2 regions of the Cupriavidus sp. SIMBA_020 genome follow, and region 1 is predicted to be linked to the other one. Evidence: riboswitches for the same ligand, from Rfam matches in the RefSeq annotation. Region 1 holds a riboswitch; the other holds the start of a gene.
What was found. Region 1 has a riboswitch for cobalamin ahead of SB751_RS12810 (TonB-dependent receptor). Riboswitches for the same ligand answer to the same signal wherever they lie in the genome.

Region 1 (7,450 bases):
ACCGAGTTCGACGCCGAAATCGGCGCAATGCTGGTGCGCAACCCCTGGAATCTCGCGTTTCCCGGCCGGGTCGCGTTTGCCTGCCTGGCGGGGACCACGACCAGCTGGACCGCCGATCGAAGCGAGTTCATTGGCTATCGCGGCACGCTCGCCCGACCGGCGGCGCTGGCCGGCCCGGGCGGCCCGGGCGGTGCAGCGTCGCTTTCCGGCACGGCCGGCGCGGGGATCGATCCCTGCGCGGCCCTGCAGTGCCTTGTGTCGCTCGCGCCGGGTGAATCCACCGAGGTGACCGTGCTGCTCGGGCAATGCGCCAGCGCCGATGAGGCCCGTACCATGATCGCCCGCTATCGCGGTGCGGACCTCGACGGCGTGCTCGCGGCCGTGACGGCGCAATGGACGGATCTGCTAGGCGCCGTTCAGGTCAGGACCCCGGACCGCGCGATGGACATCATGCTCAATGGCTGGCTGCTCTACCAGACGCTTGCCTGTCGCATCCGGGCCCGCTCGGCGTTCTATCAGGCCAGCGGTGCCTACGGGTTTCGCGACCAGTTGCAGGACACCATGGCGCTCACCTTCGCCCGCCCCGCCGAGACGCGGCGCCATCTGCTGCGCGCCGCCGCGCGGCAGTTCGAGCCGGGCGACGTTCAGCACTGGTGGCTGCCACACTCAGGGCAGGGCGTGCGCACGCGGATTTCGGACGATTGCGTCTGGCTGGCGTTCGCCACGGCGACCTATGTGATGGCTGCGGATGACGCCGGGGTGCTTGACGAGTGCATCCCCTTTCTCGACGGGCCGACGCTCGCTGCCGGGGACCACGACCTGTTCTTCCAACCCATGGTGGCTGAGGTCAGCGCATCGCTGTTCGAGCACTGTGCGCGCGGCATCGACCGTTGCATCGGCCTGACGGGTGAACACGGCCTGCCGTTGATCGGCGGTGGTGACTGGAACGACGGGATGAACCTGGTGGGCGCTCGCGGCAAGGGGGAGAGCGTCTGGCTGGGATGGCTTCTCGCCCGCACCCTTGCATTGTTCGCCCCGCTGGCGGACTCGCGCGATACCGTCCGCGCCGCCAACTGGCGCGCGCATGGCCTGGCATTGCGCGAGGCGCTGGAGCGGCATGGCTGGGATGGCGCGTGGTACCGCCGGGCCACCTACGATGACGGCACGCTGCTGGGCTCGACGCACAGCGAGGCCTGCCAGATCGATGCCATCGCCCAGTCCTGGTCAGTGCTGTCTGGCGTGGGCGACCCTGCCCGAAGCACGATGGCGATGGCGTCGCTCGACCGTCTGCTTGTTCGCCGCAAGGAAGGGCTCGTGCTGCTGTTCTCGCCGCCGTTCGACAGCGGCGTGGATGACCCCGGCTATCTCAAGGCCTACCCGCCCGGTGTCCGGGAGAACGGCGGCCAGTACAGTCACGCCGCGATGTGGAGCATGCTGGCCTTTGCGGAACTGGGCGACGCGGACACTGCCGTCGAACTGTTCTCGATGCTCAACCCCATCCACCACGCGCTGACGCCGGCGGCGGCGGATCGCTACAAGGTGGAGCCCTATGTGGTGGCGGCCGACGTCTATTCGGTGGCCCCCCACGTCGGCCGCGGCGGCTGGACGTGGTACACCGGGGCGGCGGGATGGATGGTGCGGGCAGGCATCGAAGGCATCCTCGGCATCCGGCGGGAGGGTGCCTGGCTGCTTGTTGCGCCACGGATTCCGGCAAGCTGGCCGGGGTTCCAGGCCACCGTCACGCTCGGTGCCGCCCATTTCGACATTCGCGTCGAGCGGGGGGGGGCCGGCGATGCGGTGTGTACCGCGATGCTCGATGACTTGTCCGTCCCCTGTGTCAACGGCGCGGTGCGCGTGCGTGTTGAGGACGGGGAGCATCGTCTGGTTCTGCGTCTCGCTGCCTGACCCCCGCTTACGCGTAGAATGCACACTGCGGCACTTTCCTGGTGCCGACCGTGATTGCAGGTGCCCGCGATTTTCGTGGGTTAAACGGGAAACAGGTGCGTCGCCCAGCCGCGACCAAGCCTGTGCTGCCCCCGCAACGGTAAGCAGGTTCGGGAACTGTCATGCCAATCCATCGGATCGGCGGCCACTGCGCGATGTTCATGGCGTGGGAAGGCGACGGATTCCCGGGTGCGCACGCTCCCACCTGTCAGCCCGGATACCGGCCTGTTGTCATCATCGAAATCTCTTGCACGGGCGGGGTCGTCCGGCTTCACGATGAAATACAACATGTTCGCGCATTCCGCTGGCCGCCCGCGTCCGGCCCAGCCTTCGTCACGTTCCGCACGGGGGCGTCGGCCACGTGTCCTGGCTGTGTCGCTCGGTGCCATGGCCGGCCTGAATCTTCCCTGCGCATTCGCCCAGGAAACCTCCGAATCGCATGACAGGTCACTGCCGCCGGTGGTTGTCAGCGACGCCGCCTATCCCGGCATGGCGCTCTCGAAACCCGAGTACACGGGCAGCCGAATGGGTCTGACGCCGCTGGAGACACCGGCCAGCGTAGAAGTGCTCGACGGCGAGACCATCCGCGCGCGGGGCGACCAGAGCGTGCGCGAGGCGGTGACCCGCGCCACCGGCATCACCGGCAATCCGTCCCCGGGCAACGGCGGCACCGCGCTGACCGCGCGCGGCTTCGCCGGCCAGGGCTCGGTCATGCAGCTGCTGGACGGCACGCGCATGTACGTGGCCTCCGGCACGGTGACCTTCCCGTTCGATACGTGGTCGGTAGACCGCATCGAGGTGCTGCGCGGCCCCGCATCGGTCATGTATGGCGAGGGGGCCATCGGCGGCGTGGTGAACGTGGTGCAGAAGAAGCCGATCCGCGGCCCGATCGAGAACGAACTCCAGATCACGGGCGGCACGGAGAAGACCGCGCGCGTGGCCTTCGACAGTGGCGGCAAGGTCAACGACAACCTGTCGTACCGCTTTGCCACGGCCTACAACCGGACGGCTGGCTGGGTGGATCGGGGCGATGCCAACAACCTGATGGTGTCGGCGTCGGTGCGGCTGGACGTGAATCCAGACTTCAACCTGACGCTGTCCTATGACGACGGCACCCAGCATCCGCAGCAATACCTCGGCACGCCGCTGGTCAATGGCAGCCTGGACCGCTCGCTGCGCAAGAAGAACTACAACGTTGGCGATGCCGAGATCAGCTATCGCGACCGCTGGACGCGCCTGAATGCCGAATGGACGCCGAATGACCGGGTGACGGTGCGCAACCAGTTCTATTACCTGACCAGCCACCGCCACTGGCGGAACAGCGAGACCTATACCTTTCTGCCGGCCACCTCGCAGGTGCGGCGCGGGGACTATCTGGAGATCCTGCACGACCAGGAGCAGGTGGGCAACCGCGCCGACCTGACGGTGCGCAGCAAGCTGTTCGGGCTCGACAACACCACGACGGTCGGCTTTGACGTCAACAAGATCCACTTCACCCACTCGAACAACTCGCCCTACGGCGGCACGTCCACCGTGCCGGCGCGCGATTTCGATCCGGGCCTGTTCTTCAGCCCGCCGGGCATCGTCACGTCGCCACGCTTCCGCAGCAACACCACGCAGTACGCGCTGTTCGGCGAGCACCGTATCGCCTTCACGCCGCAGTGGTCGGTGATCGGCGGCGTGCGTTTCGACCATGCCGACCTGACGCGCATTGACCTGGTGGCCGGTTCGGCCTGGGACAAGACCTTTGCCAACACCACATGGCGCGTGGGCACTGTCTACCAGTTCAGCCCGAGCCTGGCCGTCTATGCCCAGTACGCCACGGCCACCGACCCGTTGGGGGCGCTGATCACCACCTCCGACGCCCAGCGCAATTTCAACCTCGCCACTGGCAAGCAGGTGGAAGTGGGCGTGAAGCAGGCGTTCTGGGGCAATCGCGGCGAATGGACCTTCGCGGCCTACGAGATCCGCAAGAACGACCTGCTCTCGCGCGATCCCGTCAACCCGACGATCACGCAGCAGGTGGGCGAGCAGTCGTCGCGCGGGCTGGAGGCATCGGCCAGCGTGGAGGTGCTGCGCGGGCTGCGGTTCGACGTCAACGGTACCGTGCTGCGCGCGCGCTATGACGACTTCAACGAATCGGTGGGCGGCGTGCTGGTCTCCCGTGCCGGCAACGTGCCGACCAGCGTGCCGCAGCAGGCCGCCAATGCCTGGCTGACGTGGAACTTCATCGCGCAATGGACGTTCGGCGCGGGCCTGCGCTATGTCGGCGGGCGTTACGCGGACACGGCCAACCGCGTGCGCGTGCCGAGCTATACGACGGTCGATACGGCCCTGTCGTGGCGCGTCTCGAAGCAGGCGGCGCTGACGCTGCGCGTCTACAACCTGTTCAACAAGGACTATGCCGAATCGGTCTCGAACGGAGGCCAGCAATGGTTGCTGGGCCGACCACGCTCGGCGGAACTGTCGGCCAACTTCTATTTCTGAGGCCGGGAAATGTGGCGCAAGGTGCGGCGCTGGCTCTACCTGATCCATCGCTGGATGGGGATCGCCGGCTGCCTGTTGATCGCGATGTGGTTCGGCTCGGGGCTGGTGATGATGTACATCGGCTTTCCCGTGCTGACCGAGGCGGAGCGGCTGGCTGGCCTGCCGCCGCTTGATGTGCGCGCGGTGGCTACGACGCCGGATGCCGCCATGGCGGCGGCCGGGCTGTCCAGTTTCCCGCGCAGCCTGCGGCTTGAGATGGCGGGTGACCTGCCCGTTTATCGCATGGTCGATGACAAGGGGCGACCTCATACCGTGGCGGCAACTGATGGTCGCGTCATCGGGGCCGTCGATGCGGCCACGGCGCAGGGCACTGCCCAGCGGTTCGCCGGCAAGCCCGCGCGCTGGATCGAGACCGCCGAACGCGACCAGTGGACCGTGCCGAACGGCCTCAACGCGTGGCGCCCGCTGCACCGCATCGCCATCGATGATGGACGCGGCACCGAGCTATATGTCTCGGCCAAGACCGGCGAGGTCATGCGCGATACCCATCGCACCGAGCGGTTCTGGAACTGGCTCGGCGCGGTGCCGCACTGGTTGTATTTCACGCCAATCCGCAAGGACCCGCCGCTGTGGCGCCAGGTTGTGTTGTGGACGTCCGGTCCCTGTGTGGTGGTGGCCATCACCGGCGTCTGGATCGGCTGGCTGCGGCTGCGCGTGCGGCGGCGCTTCGCGCACGGCAGCATGGCGGGTGTATCGCCATACCATGGCTGGATGGCGTGGCATCACGTGGCCGGGCTTGCCGGCGCGTTGTTCCTGCTGGGTTGGCTGATCTCGGGATGGCTCTCCGTCAATCCGAACCAGTGGTTCAACGGGCGCGGCTTCGACGGCGCGGCCTTGCAGCGCTACGCCGGGCATGCCAGGGCCTCGTTCCCCGCGCCGGACTGGCTCGGCATGCTGGCAGACGGCGGCGCCCGGGAGATCCGCATGACCTGGGTGGGCAACGTCCCCGCGTTGCAGGTGGCCTCTGGCCAGGGCGAGATCACGGTCCTCGATCCGCGCAGCGGTGCGCCGGTGCACTGGGACCGGGCCATGCTGACGCGAACTGCCGGCACCCTGATGCCAGACGCCAAGGTCGTGGCCAGCTTCCTGCAAACGGACGCCGATACCTACTGGTATAGCCACCACAACGCGCGCAGGTTGCCCGTATTGCGGTTGACCTTCGACGACGCCGACCACACCTGGGCCTATGTCGATCCATCGACGGGTCAGGTCATTGGCCGGAGTGACGATAGCCGCCGCCTCTACCGCTGGGTGTTCAATGCTGCACACTGCTATGACTTCGCTTCGCTCACGCAGCAGCGCCTGGCGTGGGATGTGGTGATGTGGGTGCTTTCGATGGCAGGGCTGGTGATGTCGGTCAGCGGGGTCGTGGTGGGCTGGAGGCGGCTGCGACGCTGACGGGATAATCCGTCCACAAGCTAGGGTTACCACGGATCGGTTCTCTATCCTCTTGATTCGCCTGGTTTTTCCGACGTGAAGTGATTTTCGCCTAACTCCTGCACGCCCCACGCGGCTTGCCACGCGCTTGGAATCGCGCATAATGCAAACGTTTGCATAAAGGAGACGGTATGGAAACACCACAGTCCAACCCAGCCCAGAAGCCTGTCAGCGCATCGAGCCTGATCGAGAACGAATGGTCAGTCACGGAAGTGGTCAGGCGGGCGATGGCGCAGACGGAAGACCCCCGCCTGCGCACGGTGATGGCAGCGCTGGTCAAGCACCTGCACGACTTCCTGCGCGAAGTCCGGCCGACCGACGAGGAGTTCGAGATGGGGCTCGAGTTTATCGCCGCGCTTGGGCACGCCACACACGCCACGAATAACGAAGTTGTGCTTGCGGCCGATGTGCTTGGCCTGTCCACGCTGGTCACCACCATGAACAACGGCACGAGCGAAGGGCGCACGCCCGGCGCATTGCTGGGGCCGTTCTATCGCGCCCATGCGCCGCATTACGCGTGCGGCGACTGCGTGGTGCAAGATGACGCACCGGGATTGCCGCTGTTCGTCAGTGGCACGGTTCGCGGTACCGATGGCGCGCCGATACCGGGTGCGGTCGTGGAGGTCTGGCAAGCGTCGCCGGTTGGCCTCTATGACAACCAGGACCCGAAACAGCCCGACCGCAACTTGCGCGGCCTGTTCCACACCCATGCCGATGGCGGCTATTACTTCCGTACAGTGCGGCCCGCGGGCTATCCCGTGCCCACGGGCGGCCCTGTAGGCAAGCTGCTGGCCGCCCAGAACCGGCATCCCTACCGTCCCGCGCATATTCATTTCATCGTGGCCGCACCAGGCTATCGCACGCTGGTGACGCAGGTGTTTGCCGATGATTCCGACATCCTCGAAACCGATGTCACGTTCGGCGTGCACCGCCAGCTCGTGGGCGCGTTCCGGCTGGTTGAAGCTGGCCGCAGCCCCTGGGGCGACCTGCCGGCGCCGTTCTACACCATGGCGTTCGATTTCGCGCTCGAACCCGGGGAGCAAACCTTCCCGAAGCCGCCCATCGACTGACGATCCAATCCTCTTCCACTCATCACCAGACCATGACTCCTTCCCCTCTCTCCGGCAAGGTTGCCGTGATTATCGGCGGCACTGGCGGCATCGGCTTCGCCACGGGCAGGGCGCTGGCCGATATCGGCGCCAGTGTCGTGCTGACCGGGCGCGATGCGGACCGCACGGCAAGTGCCGTGAACGCGTTGCCAGCGGGCAACCATCTGGCGGCACGCGCGGAAGTCGGCGACAGCGCCACATTGCGTCAGCTTGCCGACGACGTGCATCACCACTATGGCCGCGCGGATATTCTCGTCAACACGTCAGGCTTCACGCGTGCAATTCCGCATGGGGATCTAGACGCCCTAGACGATGCCCTGATCGACGAGATGTTCGCCATTAACTGGCGCGGCCAGTTCGCGGCAATTCGGGCGTTCGCGCCGTTGCTGCGCGCCAATGGCGACGGCCTGGTC
Region 2 (7,450 bases), on a different contig from region 1:
ATGTGGCTGTCGGAGACCTGCATGGCCGTGTAGAACAGCGTCAGGAACGGCACCATCAGCATGCCGCCGCCCACGCCGAGCAGCCCGGCGCAGAAGCCGGTGAAGGCGCCGAGGATCAGCAGCCCGGGAATCAGGACAGGACTCATGGCAGGTCCGTCACTTCATCAGCCGTTCGGTGATATAGCGCCATTCCGCCGGCGTGACCGGCGTGATGGAGAGGCGGTTGCCGCGCCGGAGCACCACCATGTCCGCCAGCGCCTCGTGCTCGCGCAGTGCGGGCAGCGGAATCAACGCGCTCTTGCGCACGAAACGCACATCCACGAGCGACCAGCGCGGTTCCTCGGGCTTCGAGGCCTTGTCGTAGTAATCGCTCTTGGGATCGAACTGCGTGGGATCGGGGTAGGGCTGGGAGCAGACCTCGGCCAGTCCGGCGATGCCGGGCTCGGGGCAGGAGGAGTGGTAGAACAGCACACCATCGCCGATGCGCATCTGGTCGCGCATGAAGTTGCGCGCCTGGTAGTTGCGCACGCCGGTCCACGGCAGCGTGCCGCGCTTGGCAAGATCGTCGATGCTGGCTTCGTCCGGCTCGGACTTCATCAGCCAGTACTGCGGGGCGCGTTGGCCCGGTTTGGCGGCGGGTGGCGTCACGGTACCAGTGTCCGTCGGTCAATAAAAAAAGGCGGTGGTTCTGAAAACCACCGCCTTCTGAGGGGTCCCCGCCTCGGCCGCTGGGTCGGCATCCTGAACCCAAGTGAGGTTCAGAGTGGCTGCGGAAGTCGTATTTTGGGTACATCACCCACTCAGGGAGTCCAGGCGAACCCAGACTATGAATGCGGTGACGCGCTCGCCCACACGACATAATCCCGCACCATGCAATGCATATCGGTTCAAGGAGTTATGACCCTCACGAACCAGGCAGGGAAACTGTCAAACGTCTGACTTTATATTCACCTTATGCTGCGAGCAGCTGGGGTGATGTCAGACGTTTGCCGTTTCGAAACAGGATGGGATGAAAACGGCGGTCGGGCGCGATAACCTGACCTGTATGCTGCACCGGTAAGGCGTTTGTGCAGTCTGGCTACACTATACACCGCGTCGTCAGGCATACCAAGTTCGGCATGTTGCATCGTTACATTTTCAACACCGGACATCGGCCAGATCCGACATTGCGCCATCGGCTTCACATGCCTGTCATGTGCGGCCGATGCGGTGTGATTTCAAGTCCGGCCAGATTCGGCCGATGTCGATGTCAGCCCTGCGCGCGGGGGTCGGTGCCCACGTGCGCGTACTGCCGCAGTGCCTCGTCGGCGCGCTCGTTCAGCTCGCGGATGCGGGCCCGCACGGCGTCCACGGGAATCTGCCCGTCCTCTTCCTGCTTGCGGCGCATGGCCAGCAGGTCCGAGGCAATGCTGATGGCGGCCATCACGGCCACGCGCTCCACGCCCTTGGCGGAGACGTTGCCCTTGAGCTTGTTCATCTGGTTGTCCACCAGCGCCACGGCTTCCAGCAGCGCGGCTTCATTGTCCGGCGCGATGGCGAAGCGGTAGGGCTGCCCCGCGATGTTCACTTCGACTTGCTTGTTGCTCATGCGTGTTCTCCGGGGGCGGGGTGCGCGCCGCTGGCATCGGGGTCGGTGCCGGTGGCCGGGGCGCCTTCACCCAGCAAATCGAGCTGGCGCGCATCGCTGGCCGTGGGCAGCTTGTCCAGGATCGACTGGATGCGCAGCTGGGCTTCCTCGATCTTGATATTGAGCAGTTCGCGGTCGGCCGCCATGGCTTCGCGGTCCGTGCGCAACTGGCTCGCCTCGGCCCGCAGGCGGTCGATCTCCGCGCGCAGCCGCTGGTTTTCCGCCGCCAGGGTGTCTGCATGATGCAGCACGCGCCCGATCTTGGCGGCCAGTTGTTCGAGTTCGTTGAGCATAGTGCCTGTCTGTCCGATGGATTGTGGGTCAGGTTTCGGGATTCTAGCCGATGCCGGATCGGCCACGTTGTCAACGAGACGTTTCTGACTGCAGCGTCGCCAGGAAGTTGCATCGATCGTCACGCAACATGCGGGTAACCGGCCCCGGAGTGGACGGTTCCGCACCACGTCCGCCAGATTGACGGCCCCGGTGAAACTGCCTACACTCGCGCACGTTCCAGGTGCTCGCGACCCTGCCCACAGGGCCGCAGTTCAACGGGAAACAGGGAGTCCGGGGCGCGCCGCGCGCTGGGCCAACCTGTGCTGCCCCCGCAACGGTAAGCGACCGCGCACGCGCCATGCGCCGCGCAAGGGCCTGCCAGCATGCCACTGATCCACCCCGCCATGTGACGGGGATCCACCGATCGGGAAGGCGGCCGGCCTGATGTCGTCAGCCCGGATACCGGCCTGAACGCGGGCGCACCGCTCCACACGGCGGCGCGCCACTTCGCCATATGGCCCGCGGGGGAACGGGCCCGGCCGTGCTTCCATCCATCCAGCAACATGCGTTCCTCGCTCCACAGGCCGACCGCCGCGACACAGCCGCCGGTCCGCCCGCTCGTGCCCGCCATCCTGGCGGCCATCGCTGTTTTCTCGTCCGTTTCCCTGCCCGCCATGGTCCACGCGCAAACCGCGCCGGAGGCCAGCGACACCGCCCCCGGCCAGACGCTCGCCCCGGTCGTCGTCACCGCCTCGCGCACCGCGCAGGCCGTGACCGAGGCGCTGCCGCACACCACGGTGGTCACCCAGGAAGACATCGTCAATGCCCAGGCGCCGGACCTGCGCTCGCTGCTGCGCGGCCAGGCGGGCGTGGAATTTGCCACCACGGGCGGCATGGGCGCCAACACCACGCTGTTCATGCGCGGCGCCAATTCCAACCAGGTGCTGATCCTGGTGGATGGCGTGCGCATTGCCGGCGCCAGCGGCGGCACCGCGCAGCTCGCCAATATCCTGCCGGACCAGATCGACCATATCGAGGTGGTGCGCGGCAACGTCTCGGCCCTGTATGGCTCCGACGCCATCGGCGGCGTGGTGCAGATCTTCACCAAGAGCGGCGCCGGCCAGGCCCCGGCGGCCAATGCTTCGGTGGGGTACGGCAGCAACAACACGCGCCAGGGCACCGTCGGCTATGGCGGGCAGGTGGGCGATACCTCGTTCAACGTCACCGGTTCGATCTTCAAGACCGACGGCTATTCGTCGATCGACGCCGCGGCATGGAATCGCGACAACCCCACGCGCGCCCGGCAGGGCATCGGCCCGAACCCGGCCGACAACCCGTACGAGAACAAGAGCGTCTCCGGCCAGGTGAAGCACAAGTTCAGCCAGGACTGGGACGCCGGCGTGGCCGCGTACTACGCCAACAGCCAGCTCTCGTACGACAGCGCCAGCGGCAAGCCGACCGACGACCTGCGCATGGATAGCGAGCTGTACACGCTGTCCGCCTTCGTCAACGGCAGGCTGCTGCCCGACTGGCGCACCCATTTCAAGGTCGCCCAGAGCGAGGACCGCGCCGAAACCAGCAAGAACGGCCTGTTCGACAGCCTGTTCAGCACCCGTTCCCGCCAGTTCAACTGGCAGAACGAGTACGCGCTGACGCCTGACCACACGCTGCTGTTCGGCACCGACTACCTCCAGCAGGAACTGTCGTCCAGCGCCTACAACGCCCCCACGCGCAATGTGTTCTCGGTCTACGGCGGCTACGAAGGCAAGATCGGCCGCCACCAGCTGCAGCTGAACGCGCGCAACGACCATTATTCGGACTTCGGCAACCAGGGCAGCTTCTTCGCCGGCTATGGCTTCCACCTGACCCAGGCGGTCAAGCTGATCGCCAACGTCAGCAACGCTTTCCGGGCGCCGACCTTCAACGAACTCTATTACCCGAACTTCGGCCAGCCGAACCTCCAGCCCGAGCGCGCCAAGTCGGCCGAACTGGGCGTGCAGGTGGAAACCGCCGCCACCGGGCTGCTGCGCGTGACCGCGTTCGAGACCCGCTACAACGACCTGATCGTCTCCACGCAGCAGGCCAGCGGGTTGTTCCTGGCGCAGAACGTCAACAAGGCCAAGGTGCAGGGGGTGGAGGCGTCCTGGCGCGCCAACCTGCTCGGCACGGATGTCGGCGCCAGCGTGACCTTCCAGAATCCGGTCGATGAAACCAACGGCACCCAGCTGCTGCGCCGCGCGCGCCGCCATGCGTCGGTCGATGTCGGCCGGAATTTCGGCGATTTCCGATTCGGGGGCGAGTGGCTGGTGTCGTCGTCGCGGATGGACAATGGCTCGCGCCGGCTGGGCGGATACGGTATCTTGAACCTCACCGCCCGCTACAACATCGACAAGCAATGGTTCGTCGCCGCCCGCGTGGAAAACCTGTTCGACAAGAACTACCAGCTCGCCTATCCGTACGCCACGCAGGGCCGGGCGGGGTTCGTCACGCTGGGATGGCGCCAGAAATGAGGCCCGGCAAGGCGCCGCGCGGGGACGGTGCCCGCCATGGCTGAGGCGCGCCGCGCGCTGGCCGTCTGGCTGGTCCTCGCCCTGGCGGGGCTGGCCGTGTTCGGGCTGTCGCTGGCGCTGGGCAGCGTGTCGCTCGATGCCGCGCAGCTCTGGCAGGCCCTGAGCGCCACCGATGCCGGCATGGCCGGCGCCATTGTCAGGGAATTACGACTCCCCCGCGCCGTCGCCGCGTTCGCGTGCGGTGGCCTGCTGGCGCTCTCCGGCGCGCTGATGCAGGTGCTGCTGCGCAACCCGCTGGCCGAGCCCTATGTACTAGGCGTCTCGGGCGGCGCCGCCACCGGCGCGTTGCTGGCGATGCTGCTGATGCTGCCGCTGTGGACCGTGCAGGCGGGCGCCGCCGGCGGGGCGCTGCTGTCGATGGTGCTGGTGGCCTCGCTGGCGCGCCGGGACCTGCTCCACCCGCGCGTGCAGGGCGGCCACCACGAGGCGGGCGCCCGCCTGCTGCTGACCGGCGTGATCCTGGCCGCCGGCTGGGGCGCGCTGATCACGCTGATCCTGGCCATCGCGCCGGAGTCGCGGCTGCGCGGCATGCTGTTCTGGCTGACCGGCGACCTCGGCGGCACCGCCAGCTACGGCGCCGCGCTGGCCACGCTGGCCGTGGCGCTGGCGCTGGCCATGCCGATGGCGCGCTCGCTCAACGTGATGCTGCTCGGCGAGACCGTGGCGCAATCGCTGGGCGTGCAGGTGGGCCGGGTGCGGCTGGCCACGTTCCTGATCGCCTCGTTCGCCATTGCGGCGGCGATCACCACCGCCGGGTCGATCGGCTTTGTCGGCCTGGTTGTACCGCACATGGTGCGGCTGGCCTGGGGCAACGACCAGCGGCTGCTGCTGCCGGCGTCGGTGCTGCTGGGCGGCACATTGCTGATGGCGGCGGATCTGATCGCCCGTACCGTGATCGCCCCGACCCAACTGCCGGTGGGTGTGATTACCGCGCTGCTCGGCGTGCCGACCTTCCTCTACCTGCTGCTGCGGAGGCCGCGATGAACCACTGGTCTACGCCGCTTGCGCCCTGTCCCAGCCTGCACCTGCGCGACGTCGCCCTGCGCACCGGGTCGCGCGTGCTGGTGGAGCATCTGTCGATGGCCATCGCGCCGGGCGAGTTCTGGTGCGTGGTCGGCCCGAATGGCGTGGGCAAGTCCACGCTGATGGGCGTGCTCGCCGGCCTGCGCGCGCCCGATGGCGGCGAGGTCCGCATCGACGGCACCCCGGTCACCCGCGCCGCGCCGGCCGCGCTCGCGCGCCAGCGGGCCTACCTGCCGCAGGCCGTGCATGACACCTTCTCGATGGCCGTGCAGGACGCCGTGCGCGTGGGACGCCATCCGCACATGAGCGGCTGGGGCTGGGGCCAGGGCGATGACGACCGCGTGGTGCGCGACGTCATGACCGAACTCGACCTCGACGCCCTGACCACGCGCGACGTCCTCACGCTCTCCGGCGGCGAGCGCCAGCGCGTGTCGCTGGCTGCCGCCATGGCCCAGCAGGCGCCGCTGCTGCTGCTGGACGAACCGGTGGCTCACCTCGACCTGCGCCACCAGATCCTCGTGCTGGAACTGCTGCGCCGCCTGACCACGGCGGGCCGCCACGCGGCCATCGTGATCCTGCACGATCTCAACCTGGCGCGCCGCTACGCCACGCATGCGCTGCTGATGTCCGAAGACGGCCAGGCGCTGCATGGCCCCGCGCCGGATGTCCTCACCCCCGCGCAGTGCTCCCGGGCGCTGCGCACCCCCATTGTCAGCGTCAGCGACGGCCTCTATACCGCGCTGATTCCGAATGGGACGACTGGAAATTCGTAAATGAGCGATATCGACAACAACACGCCGGACACCTCGGAAGACGATGGCCGTGACGCCCGCCACAAGGCCCGCATGGCGCGCAAGAAGGAGGTGGTGGATGCCAAGATCTCCGCCGCGCAGACCGAGCGCGGCGTGATCGTGATCACCACCGGCAACGGCAAGGGCAAGTCCAGCTCGGGTTTCGGCATGGTCGTGCGCGCGATGGGGCACGGCATGCGTACGGGCGTGGTCCAGTTCATCAAGGGCGCCATCCCGAGCGGCGAGGAGATGTTCCTCCAGCGTTTTTCGGAAGAATGTGAGTTCCACGTGATGGGCGAGGGCTACACCTGGGAGACCCAGGACCGCGCACGCGACGTGGCCAAGGCCGAGGCCGCCTGGGACATCGCCCGGCGCATGCTGCGGGATCCCGCCATCGGGTTGGTCCTGTTCGACGAACTGAATATCGCGCTGAAGCTGCATTACCTCGACGTGGAGCAGGTCATCGCCGACCTGCGCGCCCGTCCGCCGATGCAGCACGTGGTCATCACCGGCCGCGGCGCGCCGCCCGCGCTGGTCGAGGCCGCCGACACCGTGACCGAGATGACCCCGGTCAAGCACGCGTTCCAGCAGGGCATCAAGGCCCAGCGCGGCGTGGAAATGTAAAGACACTGCGGAAATATCGATGTCCACCTTCACCGACACCCCCCTGCAACGCCCCCCGATCGCCCCGCTCGATGACTCGCTGCGCGCCGCGCTCCAGGCCGCCATCGACGACAAGACCAAGCCGCCCGGCTCGCTGGGCCGGCTGGAGTCGCTGGCGATGCAGATCGGCCTGATCCGGGGCGAGACCCAGCCGGTGCTGACCCGCCCGACCATCATCGTGTTTGCCGGCGACCATGGCGTGGCCGATGCCGGCGTGAGCGCCTTCCCGCCTGAAGTCACGGCCCAGATGGTGCTGAACTTCCTCGGCGGCGGCGCGGCGATCAACGTCTTCACGCGCCAGCACGGCATGGTGCTGGAAGTGGTGGATGCCGGCGTGCGCGCGCCGCTGCCGGCCGCGCCGGGGCTGGTCAACTGCCGTGTGGCCGATGGCACGCGCAATTTCGTCGAGGAAGCCGCGATGACGCCGGCGCAGGCGGGCGCGGCCATCCAGGCCGGCATGGCGCGCGTGCTGCGCCATGCGGAGCAGGGCACCAATGTGATCG

Region 2: it holds a riboswitch for cobalamin, as region 1 does, so the genes downstream of both, SB751_RS05765 (TonB-dependent receptor plug domain-containing protein) here and SB751_RS12810 (TonB-dependent receptor) in region 1, are expected to answer to the same signal.

What each region holds. Positions count from the first base shown of each region.
Region 1 is NZ_JAWRWU010000005.1:313,040-320,489, forward strand. Features, by position in the region: gene SB751_RS12805 (GH36-type glycosyl hydrolase domain-containing protein) at 1-1,905, shown strand, start outside; cobalamin riboswitch at 1,947-2,188, shown strand; gene SB751_RS12810 (TonB-dependent receptor) at 2,332-4,431, shown strand; gene SB751_RS12815 (PepSY domain-containing protein) at 4,441-5,889, shown strand; gene SB751_RS12820 (intradiol ring-cleavage dioxygenase) at 6,060-6,998, shown strand; gene SB751_RS12825 (SDR family NAD(P)-dependent oxidoreductase) at 7,031-7,450, shown strand, end outside.
Region 2 is NZ_JAWRWU010000002.1:340,125-347,574, forward strand. Features, by position in the region: gene SB751_RS05740 (sulfite exporter TauE/SafE family protein) at 1-146, opposite strand, end outside; gene SB751_RS05745 (EVE domain-containing protein) at 157-597, opposite strand; RNA gene ssrS (6S RNA) at 710-925, opposite strand; gene SB751_RS05755 (cell division protein ZapA) at 1,250-1,588, opposite strand; gene SB751_RS05760 (hypothetical protein) at 1,585-1,920, opposite strand; cobalamin riboswitch at 2,123-2,386, shown strand; gene SB751_RS05765 (TonB-dependent receptor plug domain-containing protein) at 2,464-4,410, shown strand; gene SB751_RS05770 (FecCD family ABC transporter permease) at 4,447-5,454, shown strand; gene SB751_RS05775 (ABC transporter ATP-binding protein) at 5,451-6,266, shown strand; gene cobO (cob(I)yrinic acid a,c-diamide adenosyltransferase) at 6,267-6,908, shown strand; gene cobT (nicotinate-nucleotide--dimethylbenzimidazole phosphoribosyltransferase) at 6,928-7,450, shown strand, end outside.